Regions from separate parts of the Bacillus lumedeiriae genome, predicted to be linked through region 2. Evidence: riboswitches for the same ligand, from Rfam matches in the RefSeq annotation. Region 2 holds a riboswitch; each other region holds the start of a gene.
The links. A riboswitch is a leader RNA that binds a small molecule or an ion and turns the genes downstream of it on or off. The one in region 2 is predicted to bind lysine.

Region 1 (7,182 bases), on a different contig from region 2:
AGCGTCAGAGCACGGATCACGATAATTAAGAATAAGAACACGAGCAATGGAATCATAACTTTTGTCGCTTTTTCGATCCCTCTTTTAACACCGGCAACTAATACACCGAGAGTCACAATCCACACGACGGCAAGTGAAACGAGTATTTGCGGAACGACTCCACCGAATACCCCCGCATCTGCCAGCTGCAAATAATCAGACAATAAGAACGTTTGCGGGTCTTTGCCCCAAGATAATTTAAAAGAAAAAACCGTATACGATAAGGCCCAGCCAATAATAACTGAATAATAAGTAGCGATCACGAATGAAATAGCAATTTGCCACCACCCGAGCCATTCCGCATTTTTGTTCATACGGGCAAAAGATAACGGGCTCGATCCGCGGTATTTGTGGCCAATCGTAAACTCTAAGATAAGCAATGGAATCCCAGCTGTAAGCAAGGCGAATAAGTATGGCAGGAAAAAGGCGCCTCCTCCATTTTCATAGGCAACTGCCGGAAAACGCCAAATGTTGCCCAAGCCAATAGCAGAGCCGACAGCTGCAAAAATAAAACCAGCTCTGGAACCAAACATAGGACGCTGCTGATCCACATAAATCCCTCCTGTTTCGCCTCTTAAAGAGACAGTATTTTCAAAAAATTCTTAATGCGTCTTACTCATTATAAATGGGAGAAGTTAATTAGTAAACTATTTTTTATTTTATGAAAATAACTTTTTATTCCAAAATTCCGACCGATTCTCTTTGTTTCTTCATCCTCTCCCACAATAAACTTTATATGCATATCATTTATATATTATTCATAGAAAGAGTTTTTCCCTTTTAAAAAAGAACGCCGGCAATAGCCGGCGTTTAACGTTTATGACTCCATTGTCGATTTTAGTGAATGATTCCGCTTCATGATTAAAGTGACAGCGGCTAACAATCCAAGCGTCACAGCAAGTGAGAGCCACGTATTGTGAAGAAAACCTAACATTAAAAAGCCGATCCCTGCAACCCCAGCTGATAGCAGAGCATACGGAATTTGCGTCACAACGTGATCGATATGATGGCTTCCTGCTCCCGTAGATGACAAAATGGTCGTATCCGAAATTGGTGAACAGTGATCACCAAATACGGCGCCGGCTAACACAGCCGCCATGGCCGGCAGGATAAGCGATACATCCGAAACAGCCGCAATTTCCCCGGCAATCGGAAGCAAAATTCCGAAAGATCCCCATGAAGTACCGGTAGAAAAAGCCATGATCCCCGCTACGATAAATAAAATAAATGGAAGCAAACCAACATTCATATTCGATTGTTGAACAAGACCAGCTAAATACGTGCCTGTTCCAAGGTCACCAATGAGAGTAACGATCGTCCAGGCAAAAAATAAAATATAGACAGCTGGAAGCATGGATTTGATCCCTTCCCATACACCGATGCCGAATACATTTTTATTGACGCCATGTAAAACGAAACTCTGCCTCAGGAACATAGCAATCGCAACAGCAAGACCGATTAAACCACCATACAACAATGACTTAGAGACGTCGGTATTTTCAAAGATTTTTAAAATCGTTACATGGCCTTCCGTCGCCTTTCCCCCCGTCCACATCATTGCAGATATAGTTCCGATAATCAATGCAATGATCGGCCAGACAAGATCACCAACTGTTCCCGTCGTGCTCACAGGCAAATCTTCCTTTAATTCTCCCGGTGCTTCACGATCAGGAGGCATCACTTCTCCCAATACAACCGCCCGCTCTTCATGTGTTTTCATCGGTCCGAAATCAAACTGCATCCAAGCAGTCAAAAACACGAGACCAAGCGCCGCCCACACGTAGAAATTCATTGGAATCATTTGAATAAATGCAGAAAAAGCGCTGTATTCAGTCACTTCATGAGCAGCAAGAACGGTACCGAGAATACCGATAATGTATGCTCCCCAACTCGAAACTGGCGACACGACACAAACAGGTGCTGATGTCGAATCGATAATATAGGCAAGCTTTGCACGAGAGACACGCTGACGGTCGGTAATCGGCCGAGAAATCTGCCCCACTGCTAAAGCATTAAAATAGTCATCAATAAATATAAGAATCCCAAGAAGGGCAGACATGATTTGAGCGCCAGCACGTGTTTTTACCCGCTGGACAGCCCATTCACCAAACGCACGGCTTCCACCGGAAATGTTAATAAAGGCTGTAATGACCCCTAAGAGCAGCAAGAAAATAATAATATATATATTCCACGTACTCCATTCTCCATCTGCGTAAATATTACCTGAAAACGCTCCCCACATAATACGGAACGTTTCGCCAACTTGGAAGTTTGCCAGCAGCAATGCTGAAGCAAAGACCCCAGCCCCTAACGAAAGAAGGACGCGCTTCGTTAAGATGACCATAACAATGGCTAAAACTGGCGGAATTAATGAAAAAATTGTGTTTTCCATGATGTTCTCCTCCCCCGATGCTGCATAAGAATGAGCTTTAAACAGATGCTGAAAATAAAAAAAGTAATGATAGAGAAAACTATCATTACTTTTTGTAACGCAAGTCAATTCTCCATCGCGATCTGTAGCTCCCTATTGCAAACGAGTTCTTTACAATAAGAGTGTTATCCTTATTCAAGATAACCCCAATCCCAAAAAGGATGACACCTTTTTGGCACTTCGGCAAAATCACCTTTCAACCGCGGTCTTTGTTGTCATCCTCACGCTGTTTACTCATCAATTTTGCAGCCTCTACCCCACCGGATTTTGATAAGGTTTATTTAATTTACTACTCAAATACTATCAATTATTCCTCCCTTTGCCAAGCCCTATTTCTTTGAAGGCCATTCGATAGAAGGCGACATTCCTCCGCCGCTGTTATAAAAATCCGGAACATCGCCATGAATCATTCCCATCGCTACTGGAATATCCTGCGTAACTGTCGTCATTTCAGTGGCGAACGGCACAATAATCTGCACATTCACTTTTACTTCAATAAATACTTCTACATACGCATTATTAATGCCATATGGCTTAATGTTTGATTTTATATTAGATGTGACCTCACCGATTGCATGAAAGCGAACCGGAATTTTTGGACCCAAGTTTCCAAGTAAAGCATTGTTCGTTACTTGCCCAAGCGGAACATAGTAGACAATGCCTTCCGCTTTCTCTTCTTCCTCTGTTTCAATCTCTACATCAGACCATAGTTCCAATGCTTGTAGATTTCCCTTCTCTGCCTCTTTTAAGTTTAGCTGAACAAGGTTAGTCGTTTCAGCCATCACCCGGTTAATAATTTTTGCATTTAGCTTCGTTGTAGAAGGGTTGTTTGGATCAGCTTCAATAATATCGTTAATATCCATCACACTGGCGACTTTTTTATTAATTGCCTTGTTAATCACCATCGCAGCAATTTTCTTCGTTTCAGCATGAGCATAGCCAATCAATGTTGGCTTAACATTTTTATTGATGATAAATAGGCTCGCAGCAGTTGAAAAAGTAAATAAGACAAGAGTAATTAAAAACACGTAGCGCAGAGGGAGCGGCCCTCTCTTAGATCTCCACCTTTTTTGTGCAGCCAAAAAAATCCCTCCTTCTTTAGCTAATGTATGCTAAAAAAAGAAAGGATCATGCAATAAAGTTTATTCTTCCAGGTGAAAGTCAAGGTGAAGAAGCTTCCACTCCATCACATCACGCAAAAATTCCGGCATAAAATGGTTTTTTACCGGTGCGCGATAAATTTGCGGAAAAAACTGTCCATACGCAAACATATCAACCGTAGCCAGCTTGTACAGTTTATCATTTTCAATCTCTATTCCATCAATTGTAAATAAGTAGCGGTCCATGTCGATACCTAACCGATCATACACAAAGCGACCCATCACTTGTCCCCTAAAACCAAGCCCTTTGATCACCATATGAGGCCATTTATCATCTGTCGTCTGCTTTAATATTTCCCTCAGCTCCGTCCCTGAAAGTTCAATGAGACATGGGTTAATCGGATGAGGAAGCACCTTGTGAATATCATATTTCGTCACGGTGCCGCTCTCCAATCCTCCTAAGAGAAGACCAGCATTTAAAAAGGCGCCGTCCGCTCCACACCATTCTCTTAGTCCTTCACAAAGAATCCCTGGAAGCTGTGAAGGGGCGAACCAATCGCTCGAAAGCGGAGCAGGCAAAGAGATGACCGGCTGACTAAGCGACTGCTTTCCTTCTTTTATGTACTTATCAATTTCCATTTGTTCGTCCACTGGTGCCGATAACTCTTCCGCTGTTTTATAGACACGTGCTTTTTTAGCTATGATTTGCTTCGTTTCTGTATCTACTTCAATCATGACGTGACCGACGTAATAGCCGAACCGGCCAGCAGCGGCCAGCAGTGTTCCATCGACTTCTTTGCCTTCGTGAAGCAGATGGTGGGTATGAGCCCCAAGCACAACGTCTGCTTCGGGAATTTCATGCGCAATACGTTCATCTTCATGAATGCCTAGATGAGAAAGAATCACAATAATATCCGCTTCTTTGCTTAATTCCTTTACTTGTGCATTTAACTCTTCAACAGGCGGAGACAATTTCCAGCCAAGCTGTTCATATGCTCCTGAAAAAAAAGCTGTAGCCCCAGTGATCCCCATTTTCATTCCATTAGGCAAATCAAATAAACAAGAAGGAGCAGCCCACTTTGGACGCTCACCGCTATCGTAGAAAAGATTGGCCAATGCGACCGGAAACAGAGCATTCTCATATAAAATATCGAGTCCTTCTCTCGGCAAAGTGATTCCCTCATTATTTCCAATGGTCACGGCATCATAGCCTGCTTCATTTAACAATGCAATGTTTCCTTTACCAAGTGTACCCTCGGTCATTGGATGCGAGCGGTCAACATAATCACCAATATCAAAGATGAATACACTTTCTCCTGCTTCCTCATGCCATCTTTTCCGTTTTTTCAAAAAACCGCGGATCCGCGGCCAATTTTCAAAATGGCTGTGCAAGTCATTTGTATGATAAATGTGAATGGTTTCCTTTAGGCTTTCTCTTCGTTCCATCCACAGCCCTCCTTAAAATAAATCAAGCTGTCGTGAGGCTAGATTTTCGTATTCCAAGCCAGCTAATTCAATAAACTGCTTAGCATTATCAGCGGCATCTCCGCCTGAGTTGTTATTAAACAGCATATAGACTTGCTTACTTTGCTTTTGAAGCTCTTTAGTAAAGTCGATCCATTGATTTAATTCATTTTTATTGTAGCGGTATAGATAACGCACGTCCCGCCAGTTTTTATTCCCCTGCTTGCGCCAGCCCTGTCTGTTGCGGCCATGCAGGCGCACAAGTGTTTTTTCCGGATCTGTCGCTTGTAAAATAATGGGGACAGAGCCTTCTCCAGCCTGCGGTTCATCGCAAACGGTATGAATCCATTTTTCCTTTTCCAAAAACGTCATCGTTTTTTCTAAAAAGGCGGCCGAATACCATGACTGATGACGGAATTCAACAGCAAGCGGCAGATTCCCCATCCGCTCCTTGCAATAACGCAAATACTCGACATTCTTGCGCTGGCAGTCGAACCACGGCGGAAACTGAAACAATACCATGGCTAGCTTGCCCGCTTCCTTCATCGGGGCCAGCGATTCAATAAAGGCTTGAAACATTTCTTCTTTTGACTGGAAGGGGATCTCTCCCCGTTCATGTCCTGTCATCCCCTGATACGCTTTCACGATAAATTGAAAAGTCTCTGGTGTCTCATCGGCCCACTTTTGCATATTCCGCAGCGGCTGCACCGCATAAAAACTCGAATCCACTTCCACCGTCGGAAAATGGGCGCCATATTCTTTTAATTTATCACGGGAAGCAATGCCACCTTTGTAAAGCGAATCATGATCTCCCCATCCAGTCACACCGACGTACAACATCCGTATTCACCTCACCTTTATTCTATCATATAACAGCCTTTCCTTACTTCCTATTCATTCAAACAGGAAACGAATAGATTCAGTTTAACTGGACAAAACATTTAAAGTTTGCTGGGTACTTGGAATGGATTGTTCGCTTTTTTCCTACATAAAAAAAGACTGACCCCAAAAGGTCGTTAACAACAACTTTTTGGGATCAGTCTTTCTTTAGATTTTTTTGATAAAGTTCAAACGATTATTTTTCACTGAGTTGATTGTAGTGGAAGGCGCAAAGACTCCTGCGGGGAAAGCGAACAGGTGAGACCCCGCAGGAGCTTTATCGACGAGGAGGCTCACCGTTTGCCCCGCGGAAAGCGAAGCGCCTGGAACGGAAATCAACGGACAAGTTTAAAGAACCATACAAAAAGGGATGCCCCTAAAAGTTATACTCTTGGGGACACCCTCTTCTAATTTAAAAGATTAACCGATCGAACCTTCCATTTCGAACTTGATCAAGCGGTTCATTTCAACCGCGTATTCCATTGGAAGTTCTTTCGTGAATGGCTCGATAAAGCCCATAACGATCATTTCTGTTGCTTCTTCTTCAGAAACACCGCGGCTCATCAAGTAGAATAGTTGTTCTTCGGACACCTTCGACACTTTCGCTTCGTGCTCAAGTGAAATATTGTCATTTAAGATCTCATTATATGGAATCGTATCTGATGTAGATTGATTGTCCATAATGAGTGTATCACACTCAATGTTCGAGCGCGCCCCCTCTGCTTTACGCCCAAAATGGACGATTCCGCGATAGGTTACTTTCCCGCCATGCTTGGCAATCGATTTCGATACAATCGTTGAAGATGTGTTTGGCGCCAGATGGATCATTTTAGCTCCTGCATCCTGATGCTGTCCTTTGCCTGCAATAGCGATAGATAGCGTTAAACCGCGGGCTCCTTCACCCTTCAAAATAACGGCTGGATATTTCATTGTTAATTTTGAACCGATGTTGCCGTCAATCCATTCCATTGTTGCATTCGCTTCACATACTGCCCGCTTCGTTACAAGATTGAAAACGTTGTTTGCCCAGTTTTGAATCGTTGTATAACGGCAATAAGCATCTTTACGGATGACGATTTCAACGACGGCGCTGTGCAAGGAGTTCGTTGTATAAACCGGCGCTGTACAGCCTTCGACATAGTGTACCGAAGAGCCTTCGTCCACGATGATCAGCGTACGTTCGAATTGACCCATATTTTCCGAGTTAATTCGGAAATAAGCTTGCAGAGGCGTATCTACTTTGACGCCAGGTGGTACGTAAATAAATGA
Region 2 (7,182 bases):
AAAAACGATTCTTTATTTTGAAGTCGTCACAACGATTGCCATTGTCGTCGGTTTGCTCGCAGCGAACATCATCAAGCCTGGAGAAGGCATCGATATGTCCAAATTAGCTAAAGGCGATATTCAACAATATGTTGAAACAACAAATGAAGTAACGAGCCACAGTTTTGCTGATACATTTGTCAATATCGTACCAAGTAATGTCATCCAAGCATTAGCGAATGGCGACATGCTTGCTGTCATTTTCTTTGCTGTGATGTTCGGTTTAGGTATTGCCGCAATCGGTGAAAAAGGAAAACCGGTCCTTGCCTTCTTTCAGGGTACAGCGGACGCTATGTTTTGGGTAACAAATCAAATTATGAAGTTTGCTCCATTTGGTGTATTTGCATTAATTGGTGTTACTGTTTCAAAATTTGGTGTCGAGTCATTAATTCCACTCGGTAAATTACTCATTTGTGTATACGCTACCATGCTCTTTTTTGTTGTTGTCGTGCTTGGTATTATTGCAAAGATGTGCGGGACAAGCGTCATTCATCTTGTCAAAATCTTAAAAGACGAACTCATCTTAGCTTTCTCTACTTCAAGCTCAGAAACTGTACTTCCAAAAATAATGGAGAAAATGGAGAAATACGGTTGTCCAAAAGACGTCGTTTCCTTTGTTATTCCTACCGGTTATTCATTTAATTTGGATGGATCTACTCTTTATCAAGCACTTGCGGCAATCTTTATCGCCCAAATGTATGGAATCGATTTAAGTATTACACAACAAATTACATTAATGTTAGTATTAATGGTTACATCTAAAGGAATTGCTGGTGTGCCGGGAGTATCCTTCGTCGTTCTACTAGCAACGTTAGGATCTGTAGGCATTCCACTAGAAGGACTCGCCTTCATCGCTGGAATCGACCGTATTCTAGATATGGGACGTACTGTAGTAAATGTAATGGGTAACTCTTTAGCAGCTGTTGTTATGTCTAAATGGGAAGGCCGCTTCGACTCCTTAAAAGGACAAAAATACCTCCTTTCTATTAAAAAAGAAAAAGCAGCTTAATTTTATATTTAAAAGGGACAGACCTCTCAGCCATCGGGCTATGAAGTCTGTCCCTTTTTTCTTCCGCATGACATAAATCTATCACCTAAAGCAAAAGATTTGAATATGTTACCTATAGGAATATAAATGAAGAGTCTTTAGAGGAATGATCAGTGGATATATTATATTTTAAATTGCGCAATAATATATAATTCTTTTTGAAATTTTTGTAATAGTTCATCGAAAGAGGAATGAATTAAAAGTGGAAAAAGGCTTTCAAGTGCTTCGTTGTAATCCTGACCTAACACTTCCCGCAGAACAATAAATTTATGAAAGAGCAGTGCTTTTTCAAAATCAATCCCTAGTTCATATAAGCCTTTGTGCAATTCTTCTTTAGGAATTTTTCTAATTTTATTATAGATTTTTTTATTTTTCTCTATAAATTTCATCTCTAAATAATAAGTAACATAATCTGTATAGACCATTTGACCAATATCATTTGCTTCTTTTTCTGAATAATTAAAGCCAATCACACGACCTTCCTTATTTTCACGGATAATGGCGGTTTTATTTCCTTGTAACTGTGAAATAAAACTTTTTACGCTTTTATCAAAGATTTTATTAAATTGAATCGTTTGATATAGTTTAACTGCAAAATCTTTATGTTCTTCACCAACGACAAATAACCTGTCTACTATCGGTAATAGTTTTAATACTCCTTCGGAAAGTTGACTAGATGCATCATATATAATGATATCGTATTCTTTCTTCATCTTTTTAACTTTTCTTTTTTGTTCTGCCCATGATAACTTTGAGAATTCATGAACAAGCTCATTTGAAGGCTCTTCTTTTTCTAAAGTCCCGTAAGAAATAAAGGCCGCAGATAAATACGTGTTCCTTTTAAGCCATTTATAAATGGATAAAGACAACTCCGTTACACCTGATTTTGCTTTTGGCGAATAGAAACCAACTAAATACATATTCACTCACCCCCTTTTACTTAGGCTTTGTTAAACTCGCCTATTGACTTCCGCTGCAGGCACCCGCCTCCCGCTTCAATCAATAATAGTCATTAACACAGCCTTTTATTTACATAATATTCAAAAAAGTAATTAGTGTTAAAGACAAACCCCTACTTTCTTCCCTTTCATTCAATCTCTTCTCAAAAAAGATTTTGATATGATCTAAACTTAAAAGGACTCTCCATCATTAAATCAATAAAGGAAATATTTACATCGGTTTATACGATGAGTCTATTTTTATTGAATTCACATTTTATAAATCCCTCACATAAAGCAGGAAGCGTGAATATATTGCCCATATGAATATAAAGCAAGGGGGATTTTTCATGTATCTACCATACGGTTATCCGCTTAGGCAATACAGTCCGCCCCAAAATTCACTCTCTCAAGGAATGGATCAGCATTGTTTGCCCTCAGCGTTAGAACGCGTAAAAAAGGCTGTTCAAGGGGAAAAAGAAGATGAGCTGTTCTATCAGCACTTAATCGCCATGGCACCGACACAAGAAGCGAAAGACGTGATCGCCACAATAAGGGATGATGAAAGAAAACACAACCAAATGTTTAGACTTATTTACCGTAGTTACACAGGGCAAGATATAGCGCCTTCCGAAGAAGAGACCTTCCAACAACCCGAGAGCTATAGTGAAGGATTAAGAACGGCTTTATTTGGGGAGCTCCGCGCTGTAGAAAACTATCGAAAAATCAAGCAATGCTTATCTGGTTATGTATATCAGCAAATGTTATTCGAAATTATTACAGATGAGCTGAAACACGCCACGAAATATAATTATTTGTTCACATTAGCCAAATTAGGCGGTTGATTTCTGTTCTTTTGCTAGTTAATTTAGAAAATAATAAAAGAGGCCAGTTCTCCATTACTTTAACGTAATGGGAAACTGGCCTATGAAAGAACCTACTCTTATTCAATAGCTGCTGCATACATAATATCAAGCACTTTTCATCTGGATATATAAAGTACGAATCATTCTTATATGAAAGACATTCAAAGATTAACCGTTATTTCCCTTCGATGCTGTTTCTAAAATGGTCGTAGTCAGTCTTAATGTAATGAAATAACTTTGCATTGCCGCCGCGGTCTGGATGAGTGAGTTTTAATAATCCTTTATATGCCGCTGCTACTTCTTTATTATCGGCCATTTTTGAAAGCCCTAACTTTTTATGATTTAATTGAGTAGTAGAGGTGAAATGATACTTATTTCTTTTACTTTCTTTTAATTTTCTCCATTCATTGCGCAGTTCAATATTTTGTTTTAATAAATCCCTTATTTCATTTTGTAATTTATTTACATCATTTTTTAATGCGATAACTTCTCTTTTCAACTGATCACGCTGCTGAAGTACTCCTTTTTTTGCAACCTCATGTAGTTCTTCTATTCCTTTTATATGCTTATCTTGTGCTTGTATTTTTAATTTTAATCGGCGGATGATCTCGTCCGTATTTTGATCCATACGACCATTTGTGAACAGCTTTGAAGGTGTATCATCCATGCTTGACTCGATTTTCCTGTTCCCCTCGGATTTCATCCTGCCCCCGTGCAGCCAGCGTCTAATGGTTTGAATGCCGATACTTTCTGTTACTCCTGCATCCTTTAACAGGTCAAGTACTTGATCTGTGTCGTCAATAATGTATCCGTTTTTTCTATTCCCTTTTCCTCCTTCATATTTAATCTTCCCGTCACGCAGCCATCGTTTAACGGTTTGAATGCTCCTATCTTCTGTTACTCCTGCATCCCTTAACAGCTCAAATGCTTGATCTGTGTTCACAACGTTCCCTCTTTCCCTTTTCCTGTAACGTTATATTAAATAATACGAATAATTAAGCTCATATTTTTAATCGTATCATAGTTACTTTATATACAAAGAACAAACAGATAAAGAATAGATGACAGATATCACAGAAGGATAACGAAACATTATCAATAGTTAAGGCTTTTTTTCATTGTAATCAAGCGAGAAAACTGATATCATTTAATCCAATTGAATATTTACTTATTTCAATATTTTTTTGAAGTAAGGATAGAGGCGCAAAGACCATTAGTACACAATAGGAGGATGAATGAGGTCCAATGACGATTGTGAAAAGGGGAATTTGCCGAAGCTGAAAAGAATCTCATTTCTCTTGAAGCTGGTTCTGTTATTGAATAAATACAGAATTGTCATATAGGAAACTATATGGAGGGCTATCTTACGCGCAGAAATAATTTTTATTACATAATTGTTTCTACTGCAGCAGCGAAGCCCCGTTGCTGCTTTTTTGCGTTAATTACTAATTGCCCTTCTCCCTCTATGTTATAAAAATGATAAAGGATGTGGAGAAGTAATGAATTTCGGACAAATTTTAACTGCAATGGTGACCCCATTTGATCAAAATGGTGAGATTGATTTTAATGCTGCAAAAAACTTAATCAATTATTTAATTGACAACGGAACGGACGGTTTAGTGGTAGCCGGTACAACCGGAGAATCTCCTACGTTAACGACGGAAGAAAAAGTAAAATTGTTCCAATTCGTAGTTGAAGTAGTAAACGGAAGGGTTCCTGTCATCGCTGGTACTGGCTCCAATGACACAAGAGGCTCGATCAGTTTAACGAAGCTTGCGGAAAAAACCGGGGTAGACGGAATTATGCTCGTTGTTCCCTACTATAACAAGCCATCTCAAGAAGGTTTGTATCAACACTTTAAAGCGATTGCTGAATCCACGTCATTACCGGTCATGCTATACAATATACCAGGGCGAAGTGTTGTCAATATGTCTGTTGAGACGGTCGTTCGCCTTGCAAAGATTCCAAATATCGTTTCAATTAAAGACGCAAGCGGCGATTTAGATGCGATGACTGAAATCATCAGCCAAACACCTGAAGATTTTTCATTGTACAGCGGTGATGATGGTTTAACTTTACCAGTGTTATCGATTGGCGGCATAGGAGTGGTCTCGGTTGCTTCTCACATTATTGGGAATGAAATGCAAACGATGATTGAACACTTTAAGAATGGGAAACTTCAAGAGTCTGCTCTAGCCCACCGCAGCCTTCTCCCAATCATCAAAGCACTATTTGCTGCACCAAGTCCATCACCTGTAAAAGCAGCATTAAATCTACACGGAGTCCCTGTTGGCAATGTTCGCTTACCAATCGTTCCTCTAAATGATGAAGAACAAAATGCCTTGCAACAAGCACTGAAATTAGTAGAAAAAGGAAAAAGCGCATAAACAAATAACATTTTTTAAAGATTAGACGTTTTATTATTAAGGATTTAAACATGAACAAAAGTAAGTCATGTTAAATTTGTTTCAAAGAATAAATCAAACGGATTAGGCCCAAAGAAATGCAGGCCTAATCCGTTTTTTGATTTTTTAGAGATTCTTACTTTCTCTTTTTTGTAAACATATATTTTTTCAACATTTCTAGCATATTTTTAACCAACTAAGGAATTCAAAAGAGATTTTGTTGCGGAAATATAGGTCTAAATGTACAATGCATATATCTGAAAATACAGAAAATTCGGAAATTCATCCAAGTGATTCAGGTACTTTAGAAACACATAATTATTTAAAGGGGGGCATTCACTTCGAATGGTTACACTTCTTGTTTTTTGTAAAATAAATAAAATGTCTAGGGGGTAGCTCGATGAGAAAAATTACACTTTTTGCTTTAGTCATGGTTTTCACACTTATTTTAGCGGCTTGTGGGACAAGCCCGACGCAGACGGACAGCGCAAGCAATAATAAGCCAAATAATGAGAGTAATGGATCATCTGGTGAAGGTAAGAAAAAACTAAAGGTTGGAACAGATGCGCATTATCCGCCATTTGAATCAATTGAAAACGGTAAAATTGTAGGATTTGATGCCGATTTATTGGTGGAGCTTGCAAAAGAAACAGGATATGATTATGAATTCGTCAATCTAGGATGGGAACCGTTATTTCTTGAGATTAAAGACGGCATTTCTGACTTTGGATTATCTGCTATTACAATCAGTGAGGACCGGAAGCAAACCTATGATTTTTCAGTTCCTTACTTTCTATCAACAAACAAGATTTTAGTTCCTGAAGGCAGTGATATTAAAAGTATAGCTGACCTAAAAGGCAAAGTAGTAGCCATTCAAAACGGAGCATCCGGACAGGCAGCTATTGACAAAGTTCTTGGGAAAAACAATCCAAATGTTAAAAAATTCGAAAATAATAATCTAGTTATTTTGGAATTGACGAGCGGCGGAGCTGATGCAGCTGTTGCTGACAATGCTACACTCGAAGAGTATGTCAAAAAGAATCCAGATCAAAAACTTGTTGTCGTTGAAGATAAAGAAGGATTTGACAATGAATTTTATGGATTGATGTTCCAAAAAGGCAGCCCACTAAAAGCTGAATTTGATGCAGCTCTTACGAAGCTTATCGAAAACGGGACATATGCCAAAATATATGAGAAATGGTTTGGGGTACAGCCAGATTTAGAAACATTAAAAGAATAGCATTAATAATTAGAGAACTAAAATTGCGTAATTCTAAAAAATTGTATTACGCAATTTTAGTTTAATTAGGGGGTAGGTTAATGGGATTTCGCTTTGATCTCATCGCTGAATACATTCCATTCTTTTTGAAAGGAACTATGTTAACAATCGGATTATCGATTGTAGCGACTTTACTTGGGACATTATTCGGATTAGGAATCGGATTAGGGAAAATGTCAAAGAATAAGCCAATTTCATTTCTTTTTCATTGCTATATTACATTTTTCCGTGGAACCCCTTTATTTGTGCAATTATTTTTAGTTCATTTTGGGGTAGTCCCCCTTTTGATTGGACATACTAATGGGATTTTAGCCACAATTATCGCTCTTTCTTTAAATGCAGGAGCCTATATTGCTGAAATTTTTAGAGCTGGAATCCAGTCTATTGATAAGGGTCAAATGGAAGCATCCCGTTCTTTGGGTATGAATCATGTTCAAGCAATGAAAAATGTTATTTTGCCTCAGGCTTTTAAGAGAATGATCCCGCCTCTTGGGAACGAATTCGTTGTTCTTATTAAAGATTCCTCCCTTGCAGCAATTGTGGCAACACCTGAACTTATGTATTGGGGACGTGCAATGGCTGGTAATTATTTTATTGTCTGGGAGCC
Region 3 (7,182 bases), on a different contig from region 2:
TCCCAATTAACTCACTGGGATATACAGAATAATAATGCTTAAGTAATTCATCAGGTTTTTCACCTAAATCTTCTATAAAGAGGGCATAATATATTTCAGGTTTAGAAAATGAATATTTACAAAAACATTCCCATGATACAATATATTTATCTAAGTAACTCTCTTCTTTACTCATATATACATTAACTTCGTGTACATAATCCTTAACGAGCTTCATTGAAGCAAAAAATAAAAGGTGCGACAGATCTTTAAAATAATTATAAATGGTGGACGTAGTATAGCCTGCTCTCTCTGCAACCTTTCGTGCAGTAACATTTTTAATCCCTTCTTCTTCGATAATTTGAACAGCTGCGTCAACAAAATATTGATACATTCTATTTACCTGTATTTGTTTACGTTTCGTGGCCATTTCTCTTCTCCTCAATTTTGCAAATATTGTGAGTTTATTATACAAGTTTATATGGATATGTACAAAACCTCCTATTTTTCATAACCTTTTTATATTTACTTTGCTACTGGCATGCTTCAATTACAAAAATAAAAGGACATGAACTCGAGTACTATCCCAAGTCCATGTCCTATAAAATACCTTCTTAATACATTGTTATTAATCACAAATTACGAATGCTTGGCGGCAGCTTTTTAAATCCTTTTGTCGTAATCAGCGCATAGATCAAGCCGATGACCATCCAGATTAAGCCTACTTTTAACGTCATTGGTGACAAGTTAATAAATAGATAGAAACAGATTAAAAAACCTAAGCCCGGAATGAGTAAATAACGGAAAAATTTCTTTTCTTTTTTACGAAAATAGTAATACACGATGACAGATAAGTTCACAAACATAAACCCAGTGAGACCGCCAAAGTTCATTAATTCTGCAACAAAATTTATTGGCAGGACAATCGCTCCAACAATACTCATGCTGCACATTAATAAAATATTATTGATCGGTGTTTTATATTTAGGATGTAGACGTGTAAAGAATTTTTTCGGCAATACTTCATCACGCCCCATGCTAAACATTAAACGTGAAGCACTCGCTTGACCTGTTAAACCCGCTGTCAAAGATGACACGATAATAGCTACTGTGTACAGTGTCGCAAGAATTGCACCGCCTGCTGCTTTCGCAACATCAAATAATGCTGTATCTGCTGAGCTAAAACTGTTTACATCCGGCCATACAAGCTGGGCAACGTAAGCTTGCACGATAAAAATCACCCCGCCGATTAAGCAGGAAAGAATGGCCGCTTTCCAAATATCATCTTTGGGATTTACAGCTTCTTCAGATAAGGTTGTAATAGAATCAAAACCTAAAAATGAGAAACATGCCATCGCCGCACCTGAAATAATGGCGGTCATGACAAACTTTTCGCTTTGAAAGAACGGAGTAATCGATACTAGTGCGGATGCACCGTCCCCACCTACAATTGTTTTTATACAAAAAATCACAAATACAACAACAACTATTCCCATAAACAATACTAATAGCTGGTTCGTTTTCGCTGCCATTGCAATTCCAAGAATATTTACTGTTGTAATAATACCAGCAATGATCAATACCCATATCCAATAAGGAATAGATGGAACTAATGCATTAGCATAGGACCCGCCTACCATAAAGACAATTAACGGTACTAGTACATAGTCCATAAACATGGCCCAGCCGGCAAAAAAACCTAAATGTGGATGAATGGCACGTTGTGTATACGTATACGTAGATCCGGAAATAGGAAATGCAGCAGCCATCCTTCCATAACTATAGGCAGAAAACATCATTGCCACCATGGCGATTAAATAAGCTAGTGGCAGCATACCGCCTGTTGACTGTGCTGCAAAGCCATATATATAAGCGGGCGCAATGGGCGTCATAAAAGCAATTCCGTAAATCACCAAATCCTTCAGAGTCAAGACACGCTTGAAATGAGAAGCCGAACTGACGTGATGTGAATTCATTTGTACATTACTCATTTAAAAGGATTCCTCTCTATCTTTGAACGACTGCACGTTGTTCCATTTCCTCTGAAATGAGTTGAATGGTTTCGTCGGTGCTCATTACTTGGCAATATATTTGGTTCATAATCATGATTTCTGCATCATGTAATTGTTGTGTAGCAGCAGCACACGCATCTTCTACTAAAATCACTTCAAAACCAGCATCGGCTAAGCTGCGAACCGTCGAAGCAACACATTGGTCTGTGACAACCCCTGTACATACAATTGTTTCAATGCCCATGTTTCGAAGTAAAAACTCATAGTTTGTACCGCTTAACACACTATCTGTTGTTTTATTTACTACGATTTCATCCTCTAATGGTTTTAATTCATCAACCATTTCCGCACCTGGATCACCGATTGGCAATAAAATGTTATTCCATCCCGGGCGGCGCTGTACCGGAGAACGGTCACGTCCATCCTTGTGATGACAGGCAATACGTCCGAAAGTGACTTCTAATTGATTAGCACGGAAAAAGTCTAGTAGTTTTTTATTGTTTGGAATCGCTACGTGATCAATGCGATCAAAGAAATACTCCCATTTATCGAACATTCCCTTTTCTCTTGCAATTTGAGCATCCAATCCATCACGGCTAATAAATTGATTCTGCATATCAACGATTAAAAGTGCTGTTTTTTCCGGATCTAATTTCATTTTCCCTTCATCAGTTGGAATAAATTCGTAATAAAGTGTTTGTTGATTTTCCATAATAATCTCCTTCGTGTTAGCCTTTACAAGCTGTATTTTTTTAAAAATAAAAGGCGATGTTAATGACTAGTGTTGATGCTGTCCTTTTGTTGATTGAAGCGGAAAGCGAGCGCCCCGGCAAAAATCAACAGGTAAGTTTAACAAAGCCTAATAAAAAAAGAGATTCCCCGTTTATACTAGGGAATCTCTTGATGGCAATAAAAAAGACTATATACCTTCTCCGAGATAGAACCCGGAAATCGATGTAGTCATTCCAAATTCCTCACCCTTTTATCTCTTTTTGAGATAGCACAACTTAATAAATCGGGAAATTTATTAAGACAGTTCTGTAATTATTCATTACAGACCCAATACATAATGGCGAGAACTCATTACATACTTCGGCGATATTTCCTTCTGCATAGCTTCTTCATCTTCTCGGACTCCACTAAGCACTAATAAATATCGCGCCTCTACCTCACAGTCATAAGCAGTGAGGCTATTAAATTATAGGAATAATTATATAATTATAACTATTCAAATGTCAAACCTATATTTTCATAGACTAAAACTTGTTTCATTGAATTAAGAAAGTTATATTCATAAATTTTATATTATTCCACAAAATCAATGTCATTGTTTTGCTAGGTAAATAAATAGGATTAGGTATTTATTAAGTATAAGATTAGGAGTATGATAATAGGTAAAAAGGAAAGAGGGCATCATATGGATTCAACATTCTCACCAGCAAGAACAACCAAAACAAAAACGAAAACCATTGTTATCAATGCGCTTTTCATCACATTAACCCTTGTAGCCACCATGTTTATCAACATAAGACTCCCAATCATGGGAAATGGAGGCCTCATCCATCTCGGTAACGTGCCTCTTTTTATAGCCGCTTTCGTTTTTGGCAAAAGAACAGGAGCGATCGCAGGCGCCTTTGGAATGGGCCTCTTTGATCTTCTCTCTGGCTGGACAGTTTGGGCGCCGTTTACATTCGTCATCGTAGGTACGATGGGCTTCGCAGCTGGTCTTATAGCCGAGAAGGCACCCGGCAAAAGAGCAGTCGTATACACACTTGCGATTGTCGCTGCACTCATTATAAAAATCGTAGGCTACTATTTTACTGAAGTCATTCTTTATAGTAACTGGATACAGCCATTCGGCTCCATCCCAGGCAACGTGATGCAAGTTGTTCTAGCTGGAATCATTGTTTTACCGCTTGTAGGACGCTTAAAGAAAATTTCCGGAAAATAGAGAAAAAGAAGAAACGTGCTTCTAGTGCAGATTCACTAGGGGCACGTTTCTTCTTTTCATACTCAAACGCCATTAAGATATTTCCAAACAAAGATACGAGATAAAGCATTCAATATCCTTTTCTAAGCCAATACTCTTCCCACTCTTTATACCGATGATTCCTCTGACCCTGATCATAATCAATGATGGCACGACTAGGGTCAATCCAGCGAATCATTTGATTTTGATAGAAATAGAAACGATTTTCAATTCTGCCTTTATAAAAAAAGATAAAGAAAAGCGTTTCGGTATCATCATAATAATATTCCATTGAGCCTTCTGGTGTTATTTCAATCACTTTCTTAATGATCCCCCGGCTATTTCTAAACACTTGCTTTTTATGCCCCTCCATTGAGAGGGTGTCTCGTTTAGTCATAGAGGAAATTTGACTATTAATAGCGTTATATTCGGCTCTTATATTCTTAATGATGGGCTCAACTTCACCTGGATGTACTGTTGTGGTCTCTTCTTCTTGATTCAATGAGTAAAGTGTTGGGTTGCCGTATATAATCTTTGTGACAGGTGACTCCATTTGACTAGGAGAATAAAAGATAAGTTCTGAGTCCTCTGAAGCATAATATAAATAAAACAATCCGTCTTTATCCTTTCCCTGTTCAAAACTTACATGTTCATCCCCATCACCTAAGGCTTTTTTGATTTCCTGAAAATTATATTTCGAAGAATGAACAGGCTTTAATTCTGCAGCATAATTCAAGCCGTTATTTGGAGAAATAGTATAAATGACGTCCTCATACTCCAGCAAAATATCCTCATTGCGGACATATTCTTTTAATGGTTTACCAAATTGGCGGATTAATTCATCTTTTGATGTACCAATCTGTAAAATCCCCATTAAATTACCAGTACTCAATTCTTCTAAAAGATGAAAATCCGGTAAGGTATGCAGTTTGGGATCTGTCGCATGTGTCGTTTTATTCGTATCGGATTTTGGAGGCGTACTATTCTTGCCCACTGGCACTTCCTCTTCCTCATTATGTTGAACTGAATCCTTCACTGCGCCGGGTTCTTTTTTTCCATCAGCCATCAGATAAACGCCTAAGATAAGAAAAACGATACCTACCGTGGAAAAAATAGCAATAATCACTCCCTTCACAGTTTTTCTTCTCGTTCCTTTTAAAACAGTTCTATTTTCTTCTGATTCCTTTGAACTAGTATTTAAAAGCGGCGGCGGGTGGGGAATCACAAATTTTGTCCCACACATTGTACAGAAGGTCTGTCCTTCCTTTACACTTTCACCGCACTTTGTACAAATTGGCATCATTCTTCCTCTCCTTTACGGCACTCAGACAGCGATCATACGGCCAAATAGATCTAGTTCTATTTTATCAATTTATGGTGAATTTTTCATTAATAGAACAGATACACTGCCATGTTTGAAATGGATCCCCAAATAGGAAAAAGACTTCCCACAAAAAGTGAGAAGCCTTTTTCAATAGAATAACAGAACATGCATTCCACATTCATATACGCTTAATCTTTGAGATGCTGCATTTAGGTTACAGCTTCAAAAAATCAGCACTCTCTTATAATGCGCCTTCGCTCGTTGTCTGTAACGGCGATTTTCCGCTTAGACGAAGCGCCTTCTCTGTTGAAGCATGAATTTCGTTGAATAGTTCTGGGTTTTCCGCTAGTTTCATGCCATAAGAAGGAATCATTTCTTTGATTTTTGGTTCCCACTCTTTGGTATATTCTGGGAAGCACTTGTTGATTACTTCAAGCATAACGTGAACAGCTGTAGAAGCACCTGGAGAAGCACCAAGTAATGCAGCAACCGAGCCGTCAGCAGCACTAACTACTTCCGTACCAAACTGAAGTGTGCCTTTGCCGCCAGCTTCAGTGTCCTTAATTACTTGTACACGCTGACCCGCTACCACGATATCCCAATCTTCGCTTTTAGCATTAGGAACGAATTCTCGCAACTCTTCAATACGCTGCTCTTTAGACAGCATTAATTGTTGGACCAGGTATTTTGTTAATGCCATGTTTTTTGCGCCTGCCGCTAACATAGTGAAGAGATTATTCGGTTTGATGGAAGCGAATAAATCCAGGTTAGAACCAGTTTTTAGGAACTTTGGTGAGAAGCCGGCAAACGGTCCAAACAGCAATGATTTTTTGTTGTCAATATATCGTGTATCAAGATGCGGAACAGACATCGGAGGGGCACCAACGGCAGCTTTGCCGTACACTTTTGCATGATGCTGTTCTACAATCTCTGGATTGTTACATGCTAGGAATAGTCCACTTACTGGGAATCCTCCGATATGTTTACTTTCAGGAATACCCGTTTTTTGTAATAAAAGCAAGCTTCCGCCGCCTCCGCCGATAAAGACAAACTTTGCCGCATGACGTTCAACTTGACCGCTGGCATTACGCACTTTTAATTCCCATAAGCCGTCACTCGTGCGTTTCATATCATCCACCTTATGTTGATAGTGGACATCGACACCCTGATCTTTTAAGTGATCAAACAACATACGTGTTAACGCGCCAAAGTTGACGTCCGTTCCAGAGTCAATTTTCGTTGCCGCGATAGGCGTTTGTGATGTACGGCCATCCATAATAACTGGAATCCACTCTTTTAGTTTTTCCGGTTCATCAGAAAATTCCATTCCTTTGAACAAGGTATGATCCGAAAGCGCCTCAAACCGCTTTTTTAAAAACTTCACATTTTGTTCGCCTTGTACTAAACTTATGTGAGGCAATGGCATAATAAAGTCTTGCGGATTACGGATTAGATTGTTATTTACAAGGTGAGACCAAAATTGTGTTGAAACGTGAAACTGTTCATTAACATTGATCGCTTTAGTAATATCTATAGAGCCATCTGATTTTTGAGGAGTATAGTTAAGTTCACACAGTGCAGCATGCCCTGTTCCTGCATTATTCCATTCGTTAGAGCTTTCCTCTCCCGCTTCGTCAAGCTTCTCGAATACTTTAATTTTCCAGTCGGGTGCCAATTCCTTCAGGAGTGTACCTAGCGTTGCACTCATGATTCCAGCACCAATTAAGATAACGTCTGTTTTAGTTTGTAGGCTACTCATCTTTACCATCCTTATGTCCTAAGATCTGCAGAAAGGATGTAGGCGCTCCTTCTTAGGCATCACAAGCAAGCCAAGGCGCGACCTGATCACACACCTTTTCTGTATCAATTATTATCCGCTTATAGTATATCACATATCT

Region 1: linked by a shared signal. The riboswitch ahead of QYG89_RS12665 (Na+/H+ antiporter NhaC family protein) and the one ahead of dapA (4-hydroxy-tetrahydrodipicolinate synthase) in region 2 are both predicted to bind lysine.
Region 3: linked by a shared signal. The riboswitch ahead of QYG89_RS10120 (cysteine hydrolase family protein) and the one ahead of dapA (4-hydroxy-tetrahydrodipicolinate synthase) in region 2 are both predicted to bind lysine.

Annotation. Positions count from the first base shown of each region.
Region 1 is NZ_JAUIYO010000011.1:30,489-37,670, reverse strand. Features, by position in the region: gene QYG89_RS12670 (sodium-dependent transporter) at 1-572, opposite strand, end outside; gene QYG89_RS12665 (Na+/H+ antiporter NhaC family protein) at 857-2,431, opposite strand; lysine riboswitch at 2,549-2,733, opposite strand; gene yunB (sporulation protein YunB) at 2,800-3,552, opposite strand; gene QYG89_RS12655 (bifunctional metallophosphatase/5'-nucleotidase) at 3,613-5,016, opposite strand; gene QYG89_RS12650 (DUF72 domain-containing protein) at 5,029-5,874, opposite strand; gene sufB (Fe-S cluster assembly protein SufB) at 6,334-7,182, opposite strand, start outside.
Region 2 is NZ_JAUIYO010000007.1:96,084-103,265, reverse strand. Features, by position in the region: gene QYG89_RS10935 (cation:dicarboxylate symporter family transporter) at 1-1,048, shown strand, start outside; gene QYG89_RS10930 (hypothetical protein) at 1,210-2,007, opposite strand; gene QYG89_RS10925 (ferritin-like domain-containing protein) at 2,376-2,870, shown strand; gene QYG89_RS10920 (hypothetical protein) at 3,067-3,834, opposite strand; lysine riboswitch at 4,080-4,261, shown strand; gene dapA (4-hydroxy-tetrahydrodipicolinate synthase) at 4,391-5,278, shown strand; gene QYG89_RS10910 (basic amino acid ABC transporter substrate-binding protein) at 5,697-6,536, shown strand; gene QYG89_RS10905 (amino acid ABC transporter permease) at 6,617-7,182, shown strand, end outside.
Region 3 is NZ_JAUIYO010000006.1:108,871-116,052, forward strand. Features, by position in the region: gene QYG89_RS10110 (TetR/AcrR family transcriptional regulator) at 1-409, opposite strand, end outside; gene QYG89_RS10115 (APC family permease) at 612-1,970, opposite strand; gene QYG89_RS10120 (cysteine hydrolase family protein) at 1,987-2,703, opposite strand; lysine riboswitch at 2,982-3,166, opposite strand; gene QYG89_RS10125 (ECF transporter S component) at 3,409-3,942, shown strand; gene QYG89_RS10130 (hypothetical protein) at 4,052-5,095, opposite strand; partial or broken gene QYG89_RS10135 (zinc-ribbon domain-containing protein) at 5,192-5,263, opposite strand; gene QYG89_RS10140 (malate:quinone oxidoreductase) at 5,526-7,043, opposite strand.